One region of the Virgibacillus sp. DJP39 genome, then DNA from elsewhere that is predicted to be linked to it. Evidence: riboswitches for the same ligand, from Rfam matches in the RefSeq annotation. Region 1 holds a riboswitch; each other region holds the start of a gene.
The links. A riboswitch is a leader RNA that binds a small molecule or an ion and turns the genes downstream of it on or off. The one in region 1 is predicted to bind thiamine pyrophosphate.
Positions count from the first base shown of each region.

Region 1 (4,125 bases):
ACTAGATCCATAACAGATACACCACAAAAACCTGCAATCGCAATTAAAGAGGACCATGCGACAAGTGTTCCTCCACCAGTCCAAATCGCCCCCATTTGACCTATTGCAGCAAGAGTCTCCGTATCAATCGATCCGTTACTGAGAGAAGCTGATAATGCACCAGTTAACGGAAGGCCAGAAAATCCAGAACCGTCTAAACCAGTAATAATACCGATAATTAACACACTAAATCCTGCCAACAATGCACTTTGCGGTAAGAACTCTTGTGTATACTGAACGATGTCAAATAAGAATGCAGGTGGATTTTCATTAACACCAAGTATACTTCCAGCAAAATCAGCACTTCCCAAAAAGAAGAATCCCGCAATCGGAATTACAGGCCCCATCGCCTTAAAGGCAAAGATAAACCCATCTGTTATATGGTTACTAATATAGTCCAGTGCATGCTGCTTACCAAAGGCTACAGTTGCAAGCAGGAGTAAAATAACGGCTACACCACCAATGAATGCAGCACCACCTCCACCCTCAAAACCACTCATCCGACCGGATACTAACTTTGTGTAAATCATATAAATTACAACAGCAAGTAGTGAAATCGGGACTAAAATTGCAAACACCTTACTCCACGTAGTGAGATGTGATCCATAAGCCTTGTTGGTAGTCTGCCTTTCCGTTTCCAACTTTGCTAAATCTTGTTCAATTAACGGACTATCTTTCTTCCGGATTGTTTTTCTGTACATTAAATAGGCGATTAAGATTGCGGTACCACCAGTAATTAGTGATAATACTAATGCTGAATCTGCTACCGCAGCTGTACTTATACCAGCGGATTTTGCTGATAAACTTGGCGCAACCTGCACGATATAATCAGATGACAATGCCATCCCCTGCCCAGCGATTGCGATGGCTACAGCTGCCGTCATCGCAGGCAAACCGGCACGAACTGCTGCAGGAACCAACAATGCACATATCAATGGTACTGCTGGTGTTGGCCAAAAGAATAACGAAATCACATACGTAACTGCAATTAAAACAAAAAACGACACATGACCATTGACCATCATCTTTTGGATTGGTTGAATCATTCGTCTGTCTGCACCTAAGTCTCGCAAAGCATGAAGTAACGCCATCATAAATGTGATAATTAAAAAGATGCTAAACAGCTCTTGCGCTGCAACAAGATTCGCATTAAAAATCGACGTGAATCCATCAACTAAACTACCCTTGTAAACCCAAGCTATTACAAAGGTCCCAAGTAAGGTAGGGAGCACAACCCCTTTTTTGAAAATCATCGTTCCAATAATCACTAACGTGAAAAAAGCATAGAGCCAATGTGAAACAGTTAATTCCATACCCCTTCTCCCTTTCTCACATCCTCTTAATTTTTGAATGTGTTATAACCTATGCATTGCTATTGGCTGGGGTGAAGGGAATTAGTATGGGAGGATTTAAAAAATGCGGATTTAAAGTTGGAATTCCGAGGAATTGTAAAAAATCGAGCAGACCTGAGGTAATATCGAGCACACATGATGGAAATTCGAGCGGCCTCGGAACAAAATCGAGCACACATGGTTTGGTGCTCGATTTCATGTAGTTGGTGCTCGATTGTTGTGGTTGTTGCTCGATTTCTGCAATTCAGTGCTCGATTTATCTAGTTTTTAACAGTGACCATTGTTCAAAAAAATAAAAAGACAGCCATGTTACCAAAGGGCTGTCTAATTTTTCTCGCTTTCTTGCTTTACAGCACAGGCATTACATAGTAGTTTACCATTTTCCTGATATCCATCAAAAAAACCATCTTCACAATATACTTCTTTTCTACAAGTTTGGCATTCACCTATTAATTCGCGCACACGCGATCACCTCTGACTAAAGTATACATTAGAAAACTAGCAGCCTTGATAAGACCAAGACTGCCTTTTTTAAAGTACGTGATATGTGTGTGTATTCTTTACGCTGTGTTTAACATTGTTTTTGGCTGCTTATGGAATAAGAAGAAAACAGCAATTGTACAAATAATAAATGAAGGCACCATGTACGAAATGTTATATAGTAATGAATACATCCAGACAGTTTGACCCTCAATTGCTGATTCAAAAAAGACAACCCCTGCAAAGTAGTGGGAAATAAATCTTAGCCCCGTCCCTACTAATACTCCTAACATGATATAAGTAAGGTACTCTTTCGTTGCTCCATCCTTAACTGCAACTTGCACTTTTTTTGCGAACAATCCTGCAAAGCCCAAAACAGTGAAGGCTATTACATAATCCAAAAATCCTTGCACTGGTGTTAGAATATATGCGGTACCAACAGCGACTTGTAATACTCCCCATAGAAATCCTGACAACAGTCCTCCCTTGATCCCCCATCTAAATGCCACAATAAAGATGGGTATCATCGCAAGTGAAATAGATCCGCCCTGTGCCCATATTTTAAACGACAAAAATGGTGCTAGGTCTAACACAAGTGCTAAGGCTGTAAAGATTGAAACTTCAACTAAAAACAAAATTTTCTTTGATCGCATAACATATACCTCCCCTATTTTTTCCAAACAAAAAAAGCAATGCCTAGGGGAAGTTTCCTGATGGGGAATCCACACACACATCGCTTTTTATCCATCAAAAAAGTCACGATCCCTACGCTAGTACTAACTAACAGGTTCAAAGGGTCAGAACATCTTCATGTTCACTCTCAGCCAATTGGCTCCCCCTGTAGGCTTTTTATATTGCTTTAATCATTAAATTCAGTATAACGGATATCTAGTAGTTTAACAACATCTAAACCACTAAGAGATTGCAAGAAATTCTTCTACATCTTTAACACATAGTTTCATTGCATTTTCCCAGAAATCGGGTTTCGTTAAATCAATATTTAAATGTTTTTCCGCCAGATCCTCTACATTCATTTGACCAGTATCGCGTAATAATGCAATATAGTCTTCTTCAAAATTCCCATTTGAATTCAATGCATGTGCATAAAGTCCCAGGCTGAACAAGTAACCGAATGTGTATGGGAAGTTATAAAAAGGAACACCAGTGATATGAAAGTGAAGCTTGGATGCCCAGAAATTCTCATCGTAATCAGCAAGGGCATCGCCATATGCTTCCTTTTGCGCCTCTACCATTAGTTCATTTAACCGGTTTACGGAAACTAGACCTTGTTTTCTTTCCTCATAAAAACGATTTTCAAATAAGAACCTAGCATGTATGTTCATAAAGAACGCTACACCACGTTGGACTTTATCCTCAAGTAAAGCCATTTTTTCTTCACTATTATGTGCCTGTTTCACAGAGGCATCAGCCACAATCATCTCAGCGAATGTTGAAGCTGTTTCTGCAACATTCATAGCGTATCCCTGGTTCAAACCATGGATATCATTCATCACGTGCTGATGATAAGCATGGCCAAGCTCATGTGCTAAGGTAGCCACATTAGAAGAAGTGCCGGAATAAGTCATGAAGATTCTCGTTTGCTCACTGTCTGGAAAGCTAGTACAAAATCCTCCTGGCCTTTTTCCAGTGCGATCTTCAGCTTCTATCCATTGTTTATCAAATGCCATTTGTGCAAAGTCAGCCATTTTAGGGCTAAACGATCTGAACTGCTCCACAATAAAATCAGCACCTTCAGAGAAGGAATACGTTTTTGCAGAATCAGATAAAGGTGCACCAATATCAAACATGCTTAATTTTTCAATTCCTAATAAATCAGCTTTCTTTTGTAGAAACTTCACAAATGGCTTTTTGTAATCTGAAATAGCCTTCCACATTGCGTCAAGTGTTTCTTGTTTCATTCGATTTATTGCTAGGGGTTCTTTCATAACACTATCCCATTCACGGTGCTTGTATTTCTGCAGACGGAATCCTGCTAAGTGATTTAGTGTTTGCCCAAATAATTCTGCATTTGCTTTCCATGCCTTGTCAATCTGTTCTGCAACATGTTTTCGAACGGAGCGATCAGAATTACTCAATTTATTCGAAGCTTGTCCTACAGAATAAGAGTTCCGCACACCGTCTAATTCCAACTCGACACTCATATTTCCAACCAACGTATCATACATCTGGCTCCAGCCATGATATCCGTCTACTGCTAAATCATTTATCAATACTTCCTGATCAACAGAAAGCT
Region 1 covers NZ_JBMERP010000035.1:7,961-12,085, reverse strand. Annotated here, with positions in the region: gene ACOI1D_RS12295 (hypothetical protein) at 1-1,352, opposite strand, end outside; gene ACOI1D_RS12290 (hypothetical protein) at 1,716-1,853, opposite strand; gene thiT (energy-coupled thiamine transporter ThiT) at 1,952-2,524, opposite strand; TPP riboswitch at 2,616-2,720, opposite strand; gene ACOI1D_RS12280 (M3 family oligoendopeptidase) at 2,786-4,125, opposite strand, start outside.

Region 2 (4,125 bases), on a different contig from region 1:
AACTTTAAAAATATCCATGTCCCGCCATTTACTTCCATCAACTATTGATTGATAGCGTTGTTCATCGAGCTCGATACAAACAGAATCTGGCCGTTCCGCTTCGATAACTTCCTTCACCTGCTCGGCACTCTGCTTCGATACGTGGGCTGTCCCAATAAGGATAAATTCCCTACCATCTATATGTATTCTAGTAATATTATTGCTTTCATTAGACATAAACTACCAACTTTCTACACTTTAAACAAAGCCTAACTAAAATATTAAACTAGATTAGCTAAAAGTGAAATAAATTTCATTGTATTTCGGAAGTTATTTTCAAAAAAATTTGTATACATATCCACACTACCAAATTAAGTAATGCTATACTCCCTAGTTGATTAAATATTTTTGCACGTCTGCTAGTTTGGGAAGTGCTGTCATTGCACCCTTTGCAGATGCTGCTAAAGCACCAGAAACAGCTGCAAATTCTGCCATCTTGGATGCTTCCTGAAGGGAAAGATCCTCTATAGTCCCATCATACTTATTTACTGCATACAGCATTGCGGACACAAACGCATCGCCTGCCCCAGTCGTATCAACAGCTTTCACCTTCATTGCCGGTACATGCGTAGAACCTTTTAATGTGTAAATATAACAACCCTGATCTCCTAGTGTAACAAGAATAAGCGGTATATTAAACTGACTTAATGCCTCGACCCCATTACTCACACCTGTTTCTCTGGTAATAAACTCCAATTCTTCTTCCGATATTTTTAATATATCAACGTGGCCCAGCATACTGCTGATTGTTTCACGCGCATTCTGCTCCGAATCCCACAAACCTATGCGCAAGTTAGGATCATAAGAGACAATCATTTCATTCTGTTTTGCCAGCTTAACCGCGTAGTGAGTGGCTTCCTTGGCTGGACTACTAATTAAAGAAATCGAACCAATATGTAAAATTTTATTGTCGTTAAAATCCGACTCGTTAATTTCCGATTCCTCGAGAAACCGATCAGCGCTCGGATCTATGTAGAAGTCGAAGCTCCTTTCTCCGTCTTCTGCATTCGTTACAAATACGACACCTGTGCGCGTCTCGGCAGAAAACTGAACTCGTTTAGCATCCACGCCATAATCATGAAGCGTTTTTTGCAAAAAGCGACCTAATACATCATCTCCTATTTTCCCAAGAAATGTGGATTTTCCTCCCAGTCTCGCTATCCCAACTGCAACATTGGCAGGCGCCCCACCCGCACGCTTATGGTAGGTTTCGTTTGTTCCATCAGTTGGAATAAAGTCTATTAATGCTTCTCCTAATGAAATAACTCCGTCTTTCATTTATTTTTCCTCCTTGGTAGTTATACTAGTATTATTAATTGAAAAGACTCTATTGCTATGTTGCTTATAATAAATTATATTCTGTGTTTCATCATTCAAAATTATGAAGAAGTATTGTACTATTATGGTATGCTTTACAAAAACAATCAAGGTGAATAAAGCTTATGGGGACTAATGCTAACAATTAAGGAAATTGCAGCACTTTCCTGTACAGTAAACAACTCTAATGCCAGGGTTCCTATTTTAACAAGAGGAGACCAGACTTTTCTTTATCCTCTTTACAATTTAAAACTTACTCGTTAAGATAGAAGTAGAAAAACTGCATAGTAACCTTTCACTAGGGGAGCTGATTAATCGGCTGAGAAGAACTGTTCTGTTCTGACCCTTTGCACCCGAACTAGATAATACTAGCGTGGGGAAGTGTGGTCGAAGCGTGTATTACTTTATTTTCTCATACATACTAACAGACTGCATTCCACGGGGATGCAGTTTTTTTGTTCGTAGAAATTTATTTGGTGCCCCACCTGTCTAGTAGTGCCAGGCACCGCAAAAGGAGGAGTTTTTTATTATGGTAGTTCAAAATTGTTCGGATTCTGGTATTGCTGGGTGTAGTTTTTCTATTCATCCGATGAGTGATGGGTTTGTGGAGATTATTACGGCAGCTCTTGCGAATGTGGATACTTCTAAGGTTTGGATGGATACGGATGATGTTACGACAACTGTGCGCGGGAGGTTAACCCATGTTTTTGACGTGACGAAATCCATTTATATTCAAGCAGCAAAGACCGGTGAGCATGTTGCATTTGAGGCAACTTATTCATTAGGGTGTCCAGGAGACTCTGCGGGAGATGTTTACATGGCAGAAGATGATATACCCGTAAACAGCCCTCAGGTCAGTGATATCAAGCAACCAGCTGCGGCTAAATTTTCTCTTTATCCATTGGGTGGTGGTAACTACATGGATGTCATTATGGAACAGATTGAAGCGATGAAAAAGCATGTAGATGTTTCGCATGCACATTATTCTACCCGCTTGGACGGTGAATCGGTCAAAATTTTTGATGGATTAGAACAGGTCTTTAATGCGACAGTGGATGGTGGGTCAAGTCATACCGTAATGACAGTCTCAATCTCAGCAAATAGTCCATCGACTAAAGGAGTGGGTGAACATGAATAATTGGCGGTTTAAAGAAATTGTAGTCATGTCGGCACTGGCGGTTGTATTCGGGGTTGTGTATTTAGCATTTCTCCCTGTTGGAAAGATTCTTGTAGGGTTCTTTGGCCCAATTGGTTATGACCTTATATTTGGAATTTGGTTTATCGTATCTATTATTGCGGCTTACATTATTCGTAAACCAGGAGCTGCATTCATGTCTGAAACCATTGCTGCTATGATTGAGGTTATGCTTGGCAGCGCGGTCGGTCCAATGCTAATTATTTCTGGAATGATTCAAGGTTTAGGTGCTGAATCCGCGTTTGCAATGACCAGGTGGAAAAACTACTCTACATGGGTGTTAATGGCTTCCGGTGTTGGTGCAGCTGTATTTAGCTTTGCATATGGCTACTTCCTAAGTGGGTTTGCTGCCCTTTCTACTCCTTATGTAATAGGTATGTTTGTTGCACGCATGATAAGCGGTGCGTTACTTGCTGGATTACTCGGAAAGGCCCTAAGCGATGGTTTAGCTCAAACAGGAGTCTTGTCCAGCTACGCTTTAGGAAAAGAACATAGAAAGAAACGCGCAGCATGAAGAAAGATTTCATTTTAAGTGTACAACAACTGTCCTTACGATTTGACACTCCGTTGGATCAGGATACCTTATCAAAAGTTAGCTTTGAATTAAATAGAGGCGAAACACTTCTATTACTGGGTCCAAGTGGATGCGGGAAAAGTACGTTGACTTTTTGTTTAAACGGTTTGTACCCCCGTGAATTAGATGGAACGATGACTGGCGATGTCATGATCAATGGTAAGAAATCAACGGAATACAAGCCTGGTGAATTAAGTCGTCATGTGGGTGTTGTATTTCAAGATCCAGAAACACAGTTCTGCATGCTTACAGTAGAAGACGAGGTTGCGTTTGGCTTGGAAAATATACACGTTCCACATGATGAGATGGAAAATAAAATAGACAAAGCACTTTCACTTGTTAACTTAGCACCCTATAAGAAATCAGATATCGCATCTCTTTCTGGTGGTCAAAAACAAAAGCTGGCTTTAGCCTGCATCTTGGCCATGGAACCGAGTTTACTAATCCTGGATGAACCAACTGCAAATTTAGATCCTCTTGCTACGAAAGATTTGATTGCAACCATTCAGAAGTTGAAACAACAAAATGACTTTGCTCTGATAGTCATTGAACATCAATTAGACGGTTGGATGGATCTCTTTGACCGCAGTCTTTTACTTAATAGATCTGGAGAAGTCTTCTATGATGGCTCACTTCGAACCGGTATCAATCGTCTTTTACCGCTCCTGGAAGAGCAAGGTATCTGGCTGCCAAAAGTTACCCAATATGCACTACAACGAGGCAATTCAGGAAATTTTATCCCGCTGACTATCAGGGAATTTGCAGAGCAGATAGACCAATGGCAGTCGATTAAATTGGAAGAGAAAGCATCAACCAACCAAGATGTTCCAGACATTTTACTAGAGGCGGAACATCTATCCTGGATGAAAAAAAAGCATGAAATCATTAAAAACATATCCCTTAAGTTGCATGAGGGTGAATTTGTTGCCATTGTAGGTGCAAATGGTAGTGGCAAAACTTCACTTTCCAGAGTTCTGGCAGGAATTCAGAAGCCAAAAAC
Region 2 covers NZ_JBMERP010000060.1:4,856-8,980, reverse strand. Annotated here, with positions in the region: gene ACOI1D_RS15855 (TraB/GumN family protein) at 1-216, opposite strand, end outside; gene ACOI1D_RS15850 (aminoimidazole riboside kinase) at 370-1,317, opposite strand; TPP riboswitch at 1,647-1,753, shown strand; gene ACOI1D_RS15845 (YkoF family thiamine/hydroxymethylpyrimidine-binding protein) at 1,886-2,494, shown strand; gene ACOI1D_RS15840 (ECF transporter S component) at 2,487-3,065, shown strand; gene ACOI1D_RS15835 (ABC transporter ATP-binding protein) at 3,062-4,125, shown strand, end outside.
Region 2: linked by a shared signal. The riboswitch ahead of ACOI1D_RS15845 (YkoF family thiamine/hydroxymethylpyrimidine-binding protein) and the one ahead of thiT (energy-coupled thiamine transporter ThiT) in region 1 are both predicted to bind thiamine pyrophosphate.

Region 3 (4,125 bases), on a different contig from region 1:
GCTTAGAAAACGTGTCTTATCGCCATGCATTAATGGCAAAAGCCTCCGCCTAGCGATATAATATGGAGGTGTAAGAGAATGAATAAACGATGGACAATCAGTAAAATTAAAGAATTTGTTGAGAAAAATTCAAAAAGTAAATTGCTAACAACAGAATATCACGGTTTTTCTCAAAATTTACTGTTTAAATGTGAGTGTGGTAACAATTTTGAAAAAACATTTACGAAATTTAAAAATAAAAACCAACGTAAATGTGACTCGTGTCAACCGCCAAAAGAGTCAAGATAAACGTATAGAAAATAAACAAAGCACCGATTTCTATTAATAGAAATTGGTGCTTTTGTAAGAGCAATTTGATTGATTTAATGTGTAAATAGTACATTAAACCTGCCTTTGTTAGAATGTGAAGTCTACCTGTTTCTTTTCAGTTGCTTCATATTCCTTCATATACTTAATTCTTCGTTGTGCTGATGTTTGACTGACTTGTTCATCTGCATGATAGGAAGATCTGACGAGTGGACCGGATTCACAATGCTGGAATCCTTTTTTTAGTGCTATCTCCTTTAGCTCAGCAAATTCATCTGGATGGTAGTATTTTTCAACCTTTAAATGTTTTTTAGTAGGCTGCAGATATTGTCCAATGGTCATTATATCTACATTATGTGCCAAAAGGTCATCCATTGCTTCCATAATTTCCTCTTTCGTTTCACCTAGCCCAACCATGATACTGGATTTTGTAGGTGTCTTAGGTGCAATTTCTTTGACCCGTTTTAGTAACTCCAGGGAACGGTCATACATAGCACGAGCACGTACTTTTTTTGTCAATCTTCGTACTGTTTCAATATTGTGGTTAAAGATATCAGGTTCACTGTCCATCAATGTATGCAGGCTCTCGTAATCACCCTTCATATCAGACGGCAGGATTTCAATTGTACCACCGGGATTTGCTTTACGTATTGCGCGGACAGTTTGCGCAAAAACTGCTGCACCGCCGTCCTTCAAGTCATCTCGGGCTACAGCGGTTACTACAGTGTGCTTTAGACCCATGATTCCCACTGTTTCTGCCACACGTTCAGCTTCGCCCCAGTCAAGTTCATTCGGTAAGCCTGTTTTCACAGCGCAGAAGCGACAGCCTCTTGTACACGTGTCCCCTAGAATCATAAAGGTAGCTGTTTTTCTCTCACTCCAGCATTCGTGGATATTTGGACAGCGCGCCTCCTCACATACGGTATTTAATTTTTTCTCACGCATTAATTTTTTTAGACCAGTGTAGGATTTGTTGGTATTAATTTTCGTTTTAAGCCATTCTGGTTTACGTATGTATTCTTCTTGTTTTGCCACCCGTCACACACTCCTTTGATGATATAAATTCCATTCTTCTACAGAATATTTAGTCCTGGCCAAATCGTGAACTTTTTCCCATTGACTCTCTGTAAGCTTAAGCGGAACAAAGTCCATGTTAAGTCCAGTCTTAAACCCTTTAAGAAATGCTTCCTTTAGGTCCTCGTATGTATGGTTCTTCATGGTGACTTCGTTAATTGTAATTGCTTTCTTAGAAAAAGCATTACGCTTCATTGCTCGAATGTTCTCGTTTGGGAAAATAAATAAATCAAATAACATACTTTTATCAATACTCATTGGAATAGATCCATGCTGCAGAAGAACACCTTGCTTCCGTGTTTGCGCATTTCCTGAAATCTTTTTGCCGTCAACGACCATTTCATAGAAGGCAGGCTTTTCAAAGCAGACATCCGTTCGTTCTGTACTTTTCTTAGGTGTAGCATAATCTGCATGGATTCCTAATTGCTTATACCCTTCTAAGATTCCTTTTGACAAAACATAATAAGCCGCTTGGATGGATGTCGGAATATAGTCCCTGTCTTCTGAAACGACAATACTATAGGTCAACTCATCATCATGCAGCACAGCACTGCCACCAGTCAGGCGACGTACAAATTCACAACCATGACGTTTCACATTGGAAAAATCAATTGAACGTTCAGTATTTTGAAAATGCCCCACAGAAAGACTAGGTTTCGACCAACCGTAAAATCGCAAAGTAGGCGGAATTTCCCCCACACTATGCCAATCAAGCAACAACTCATCCAACGCCATATTAACCGACGCACTACTATAACCCGTATCAATAAAAGCCCAAGTTTCAGAATGACTCAAACAAACACCCCCTCTTGGTGCCAGGCACTTTTACTAGTAACCGGTAAAAGTGCCTGGCACCTCTAATTATTTTACCCAAATAAAAAAACTGCATTCCTTTTGTTATTGGAGTGCAGTCTGTTCGGTTCTGTGTATATACTTGGGTTAAAAATATACACAGTACAGTCAACGACACTTCCTCACGCTAGTATTACCTTAGTTCGAGTATAAGGGTCAGAACACTATTGTTCTTCTCAGCTGTAAATTGCTCCCCTAGTGTTAATATTTAATTTCTACGTCTATCTTAATAAAGCGAAGAGCGAAAGTAAAGGCAATTTAAAAAACTAGCTGTATTTTCCTAGGAGTGTGCGATATACTTAGTGAAATTATCTAGGAGGTAGTACTCATGATTACTTATCCATTTTTAACAAAGGGAAGTACAGTTGGAGTTACTGCGCCGTCATCCGGGCTAGAACCTGAGTTGCATGACATGTTAAAAAAAGCTTGCAAGCGTAGTGAAGAAAAAGACTACCCAGTAGTGTGCGGAGAGACGGTTTGGACACAGGTTAGGGGAAAGTCAGCATCAGCTGAAGTAAGAGCAAAGGAATTTAATCGTATGATGAAAGATAAAACGATTGATTTTATAGTTCCCCCTTGGGGAGGAGAACTGCTTATTGAAATAATTGATAAACTAGAATATAATTCCTTTCAAAAAAAGTGGATACTCGGGTATTCTGACACGAGTGTCTTACTGCTTGCAACGACATTAAAAACAGGCATGGCAACTGCTCATGGTACTAATTTCGTTGATTTACGCGGAGAGTATTCAGATGAAACAACAGCCAAGTGGGAGAAGGTTTTATCAACAAAACAAGGGGATTCCATTAAGCAGTATTCATCTAAAAAGTTCCAAAGAAAATCGGATCATGATAATCCCTCGCCAGAAGTCTTTCATTTAACAGAGCAAACGAAATGGAAGCCGCTTTCAGGTGAATATGCTTTTATAAAAGGTAGATTGTTAGGTGGGTGCATAGATGTAATTAGACATTTGATTGGTACTCCTTATGGAGATATACAACAGTTCCAAGAGGAAACAATCAGTAATGAGCCAATTCTATGGTACTTTGAAAACTGTGAGCTGAATACAACAGATTTAAGAAGGACACTATTTCAAATGAAACTAGCAGGGTGGTTTAAAAATTGCTCTGGTATTATGTTTGGGAGAAGCAGCGCGAATGACCCGGTTGAAAATTATGATGTACTGGATGTTTATAGGGATGTGGAGAACGAACTGAATGTCCCAATAGTTTATGACATCGACTGTGGGCATGTTCCACCACAAGTCACGCTTATTAATGGGGCCTATGCTGAGATTGAAGTGAAGGCAGGCAAAGGACAAATCGAACAATGGTTTAAGTGACATTGTAATCTGCTGATTAAGTGAATGCTAACGTTTGTTCTACGTTAAATGCCACATGTGTCAAATGGAAATTATCTATCAAATTATTATGAGGTGAGACATGATTACAATTAAAAGATTATCGGAATGTCCATTAGAGGATGTATTAAAAGCCTGGAACCTGGGGTTTGAAGGTTATTTTGTTGATTTATCAATGACGTTGGAACGGTTTGTCAGTCGTATGGTGACAGAAGGGTTTTCACCAGAATTGTCGATTGTAGCATTTGATGGCAGCAAACCAGTTGGAATTATTAAAACTGGTATAAGAATCATCAATGGAAAAAAAGTAGGATGGAATGGCGGGACAGGTGTAGCCAAAGATTACCGTAATCAAGGTGTGGGCAAACATATGATGGACCATCTGCTATCAATCTATGAAGAGCAAAATGTGGAGATAGCAACTCTGGAAGCTATTAAGGAAAATGAACATGCCATTAAGTTGTATAAAAATATGGGATATGTCATAAAAGATGAAGTAGCTAACTTTTCATTAAATGGTCCACAAACTATTG
Region 3 covers NZ_JBMERP010000012.1:92-4,216, forward strand. Annotated here, with positions in the region: gene ACOI1D_RS06190 (hypothetical protein) at 79-288, shown strand; gene lipA (lipoyl synthase) at 397-1,341, opposite strand; gene ACOI1D_RS06200 (lipoate--protein ligase family protein) at 1,345-2,115, opposite strand; TPP riboswitch at 2,335-2,439, opposite strand; gene ACOI1D_RS06205 (S66 family peptidase) at 2,561-3,574, shown strand; gene ACOI1D_RS06210 (GNAT family N-acetyltransferase) at 3,675-4,125, shown strand, end outside.
Region 3: linked by a shared signal. The riboswitch ahead of ACOI1D_RS06200 (lipoate--protein ligase family protein) and the one ahead of thiT (energy-coupled thiamine transporter ThiT) in region 1 are both predicted to bind thiamine pyrophosphate.

Region 4 (4,125 bases), on a different contig from region 1:
AACAGGAACAGGGTGTTTATTAACAGCAGTTGTTGGTGCATTTTCTAGTGTAGGAGTGAATCATTATGGAGCTTCAGTTGTAGCTGTAAGCAGCTACGGGGTGGCTGCGGAATTAGCATATGAGAATTGCGCTGGACCTGGAAGCTTTTTGCCAGCCTTTCTGGATGAGTTGTATGGGTTAACAGAGGAAGAAGTGAAGGCAAAGGCTATTACTCAAAACTTCACCTTAGAAGGGAAGAAAAATGATGCTAGATAAAAAGATCCTTCGTTTATATTTTATTCTAGGCAGTGTGAACACTTCTGAAAATCCTGCACATGTACTGCAGCAAGCAATAGAAGGAGGCATTACAATCTTTCAGTACAGAGAAAAAGGGCTCAATGCAAAAAGCGGGGTTGGTAAATTAACGTTAGGAATTGAGTTGCGAAATACTTGCCTTGAAAACAACGTTCCATTCATTGTCAATGATGATATTGAGTTGGCTATTAAGCTTAGAGCTAATGGGGTTCATATTGGCCAGCAGGACGAAAATATTATAAAGGTGAAAGAGCGTTTGCCCAAAGGTATGTATGTGGGCGTTTCAGTGTCAACTGTTGAAGAGGCTATCCTGGCAGAAGAACAAGGTGCAGATTATCTTGGAGTTGGACCTATTCATGGAACGTCTACTAAGGAGGACGCACTTAAGCCGATTGGAATAGAAAGATTAATAGAAATCAGTAAGAATGTAACCATTCCAATTGTAGCGATTGGTGGAATTAAAAAAGAGAATGCAGGAGAAATCATCAATGCAGGAGCGACTGGTATATCGGTAATTTCGGCAATTAGTCAAGGAGGAACTTATAAAAAAGCAGCGCGTGATTTAGAACTAGCTACAAGAGTGCTCAACTAATAATGATTGTTTATATTAAGGGGGGTGATGGGGTCACTAGAAAATCTTTAAAGGAGGTGAATAGGTGTATAGCACAAGACTTTTAACAACGATGGCGGTGTTTATTGCTCTTGGTACAATTGGAGCCCAGTTACTTTGGTTTCCAGCTGGAATAGCCAAAGCGTACCCTGCTCAGCATGCAATCAATGTAATGGCGGCAATAATACTGGGTCCTGGACCAGCGGTGGTTATTGCGTTTATGACTGGGTTAATTCGTAATATGCTAGGGCTTGGAACGTTGCTTGCTTTTCCTGGTGGTATGATAGGTGCGCTTCTAGCGGGATTATTATATAAGAAATTTAAACGGAAGATATTTGCTGTTGTGGGAGAAGTGGTTGGAACTGGAATAATTGGTTCTCTATTTTCGGTACCATATGCAAATCTACTAATGGGTAGCTCACTTGGTGCATTTATATTCTTACCATCATTTTTGGTGAGTAGTATTTCAGGAGCAATTATTGGTTACTTAGTTATGGTTAGGGTTAAGAACGTAAGTCCATTGAATAACACATAAGAAAATTTCGGAACTACTAGGGGTGCAGTATGCTGAGACAAGGAAACGCCTTGATCCCTTTGAACCTGATCTGGATAATGCCAGCGCAGGGAAGTAGCGAGGAAGTATCCTCTATTTATCTACTTTATCTTTCTTCTAGTAGCTTCCAAACACATTTCCTTAGGAGGTATTACATGACTTTTTCTGAAGCATTACGTAACGAAAATCAAGATGTGTATGAAGCGATTTTCAATCATTCCTTTGTTCAGTCGATTGGAAGAGGGGATGTGCCAAAAGAGGCACTTGCACACTATATAAAGGCAGACTATGAATACTTAAATGCTTTTATCCATATTTATGGGATTGCAATCTCAAAATCAAAAAACCGGAAAGATATAAGCTTTTTCAACGACCAAGTCGACTTTGTGTTAAATAGTGAAATCCATCCCCATAATAATTTTTGTGAGCAAATTGGCGTTAAATATGAGGAGTTACAAGGCTATCCGCTCCCACCAACAGCAGACCATTATGTAAAACATATGATGTATCATGCTTGCACGGGAAGCCTTGGTGAAGTGATTGCAGCGCTTTTGCCATGTCCATGGACGTATTTAGAAATTGGTCAGGAACTAATGAAAGAATATCAGCCCAGGAAGGACCATCCTTTTTTTCCGTGGATTTCCTTTTATGCAGATGAACGGGTAGCAGAAACCACGTTAAAAATGCGCAATATATTGGATCGATTAGCCGCTGAAGCCAGCCCAGCGGAACGAGAAAAGATGAAATCTGCATTTCGTAAAAGCTGCCAATTGGAATTGTCCTTCTGGGAAATGGCATACACTTGTGAAAAATGGCCTGTTGGAGAATATATAAAAGTAGGAGAATAAGGGCTTGTAAAGGGTGCCCCCAATTGGGAGGCATCTTTTTCATGATTAATTAACATTTTTCGGGCGGTGCCAGGCACCATTATGAACTTGCATTATTTTCCACATGGTAATATACTAAGTTACAACACTAATGTACTAACTTGGATGGGAAGAGGGTTAAACTTGATTCTTAACACAGACAGCACGAAACCAATTTATATACAAATTGCGGAGTGGATTGAGGAAGAGATTTTGAATGGAACGTTTGAAAAGGGTGAGAAGGTTTATTCGCAATATGCACTTGCAGAAATGTATACGATAAATCCTGCCACAGCAGCGAAAGGATTAAATATTCTTTCTGATGAGAACATACTCTTTAATAAGCGTGGACTGGGCAAGTTTGTGGCAGATCATGCAATTGAGATTATCACGAAAAAAAGAAAGGATAAGAACCTAAAAGGATTAGTAAAAGAGATTGTGTTAGAAGCGGAACGTTTGAATGTTAACGAGGATGAACTAGTTGTCATGATCAAGTCTTTCATGAATGAACGTAAGGGGGAAACTGAGTGAATATAATTGAATGTACAAATTTAACTAAAAAACACGGTAGAACGATAGCCTTAAACGGGATATCCATGTCTATTACAGAAAATAAAATTACAGGGCTTATCGGGGCTAACGGAGCAGGAAAAACTACATTGCTGAAAATAATTGCTGGATTTTGGCGAAAAACTTCTGGTGATATTAAGGTGTTTTCGGAACAGCCATTTAACAATATCAAAACTTCAGCTAACACAATTTTTATTGATGATCAAATGGATCTTCCTACTTCATTGACACTTTTGGAAATACTGCATGAAGCTGGAAGGTTATATGAAAAGTGGGATAAAGATCTTGCCTTTCGTCTTCTTGATTATTTTTCGTTTAACCCAAACCAATTCCATAGTCGTCTGTCAAAAGGAAAGAAAAGTACGTTTAATATAATTCTTGGTCTAGCATCACGCTGTTCGTTAACTATTTTCGATGAACCGACGACTGGAATGGACGCAAGCGTACGAAAGGATTTTTGCCGAGCCTTGCTAAAAGATTATTTAGCTCATCCAAGGTCTATTATTATTTCGAGTCACTATTTGGAAGAGATGGAAGATATCCTGGAAGACATAATATTAATAGAAAACGGTAAGAAACGCCTTCATTTATCAGTAGATGAAGTAAGAGAATATGCAATTGGCGCAACTGGAGAAACGATAAATATAAATGTATTGATACAAAACAGGGAAGTTATTTACTCAAAAAATCTAGGGAGCGATCATACATATGTTGTACTAAAACATAACTTCTCCGAAGAAGAGTTAGAAAGTGCAAGAGAAGCTGGGCTGACTCTTTCACCAATACCTTCCAGTGATTTATGTATCTATCTAACAAATAAAAAGGCTGGGGGGATTGATGATGTCTTTAACAGAACCTAGTATGGCCAATCTGGTGATAAAACAATTAAATTATAAGTGGAAAGCTTATACCGGTTTATTTTATTCACTGATGATTCTCCAACTACTAGCTATCATATTTTCTTTGGTTGTAGGATCAGGTATGTCTGGAGGAAGCTCAAGCTCCAGTGGAATTAATGTCAACATAAGGTACTTCTCAGCTGATACAGTTGTCGCTTTTACAATACTATGGGCATTTATTAGCGCAATTCTTATTACTACAAAAGCATACAGGGAAGATGACTTTATATTTGTTACGAATCGAGTAACTGCTAATCTATCAAACATGCTATTTTTAGGGATAGCCAGCATAATAGGTGCAGTAACGGCGCTATTGTCGGCTTATTTGTTGA
Region 4 covers NZ_JBMERP010000026.1:27,041-31,165, reverse strand. Annotated here, with positions in the region: gene thiM (hydroxyethylthiazole kinase) at 1-256, shown strand, start outside; gene thiE (thiamine phosphate synthase) at 243-887, shown strand; gene thiW (energy coupling factor transporter S component ThiW) at 952-1,440, shown strand; TPP riboswitch at 1,449-1,549, shown strand; gene tenA (thiaminase II) at 1,614-2,306, shown strand; gene ACOI1D_RS10495 (GntR family transcriptional regulator) at 2,469-2,855, shown strand; gene ACOI1D_RS10490 (ATP-binding cassette domain-containing protein) at 2,852-3,754, shown strand; gene ACOI1D_RS10485 (hypothetical protein) at 3,735-4,125, shown strand, end outside.
Region 4: linked by a shared signal. The riboswitch ahead of tenA (thiaminase II) and the one ahead of thiT (energy-coupled thiamine transporter ThiT) in region 1 are both predicted to bind thiamine pyrophosphate.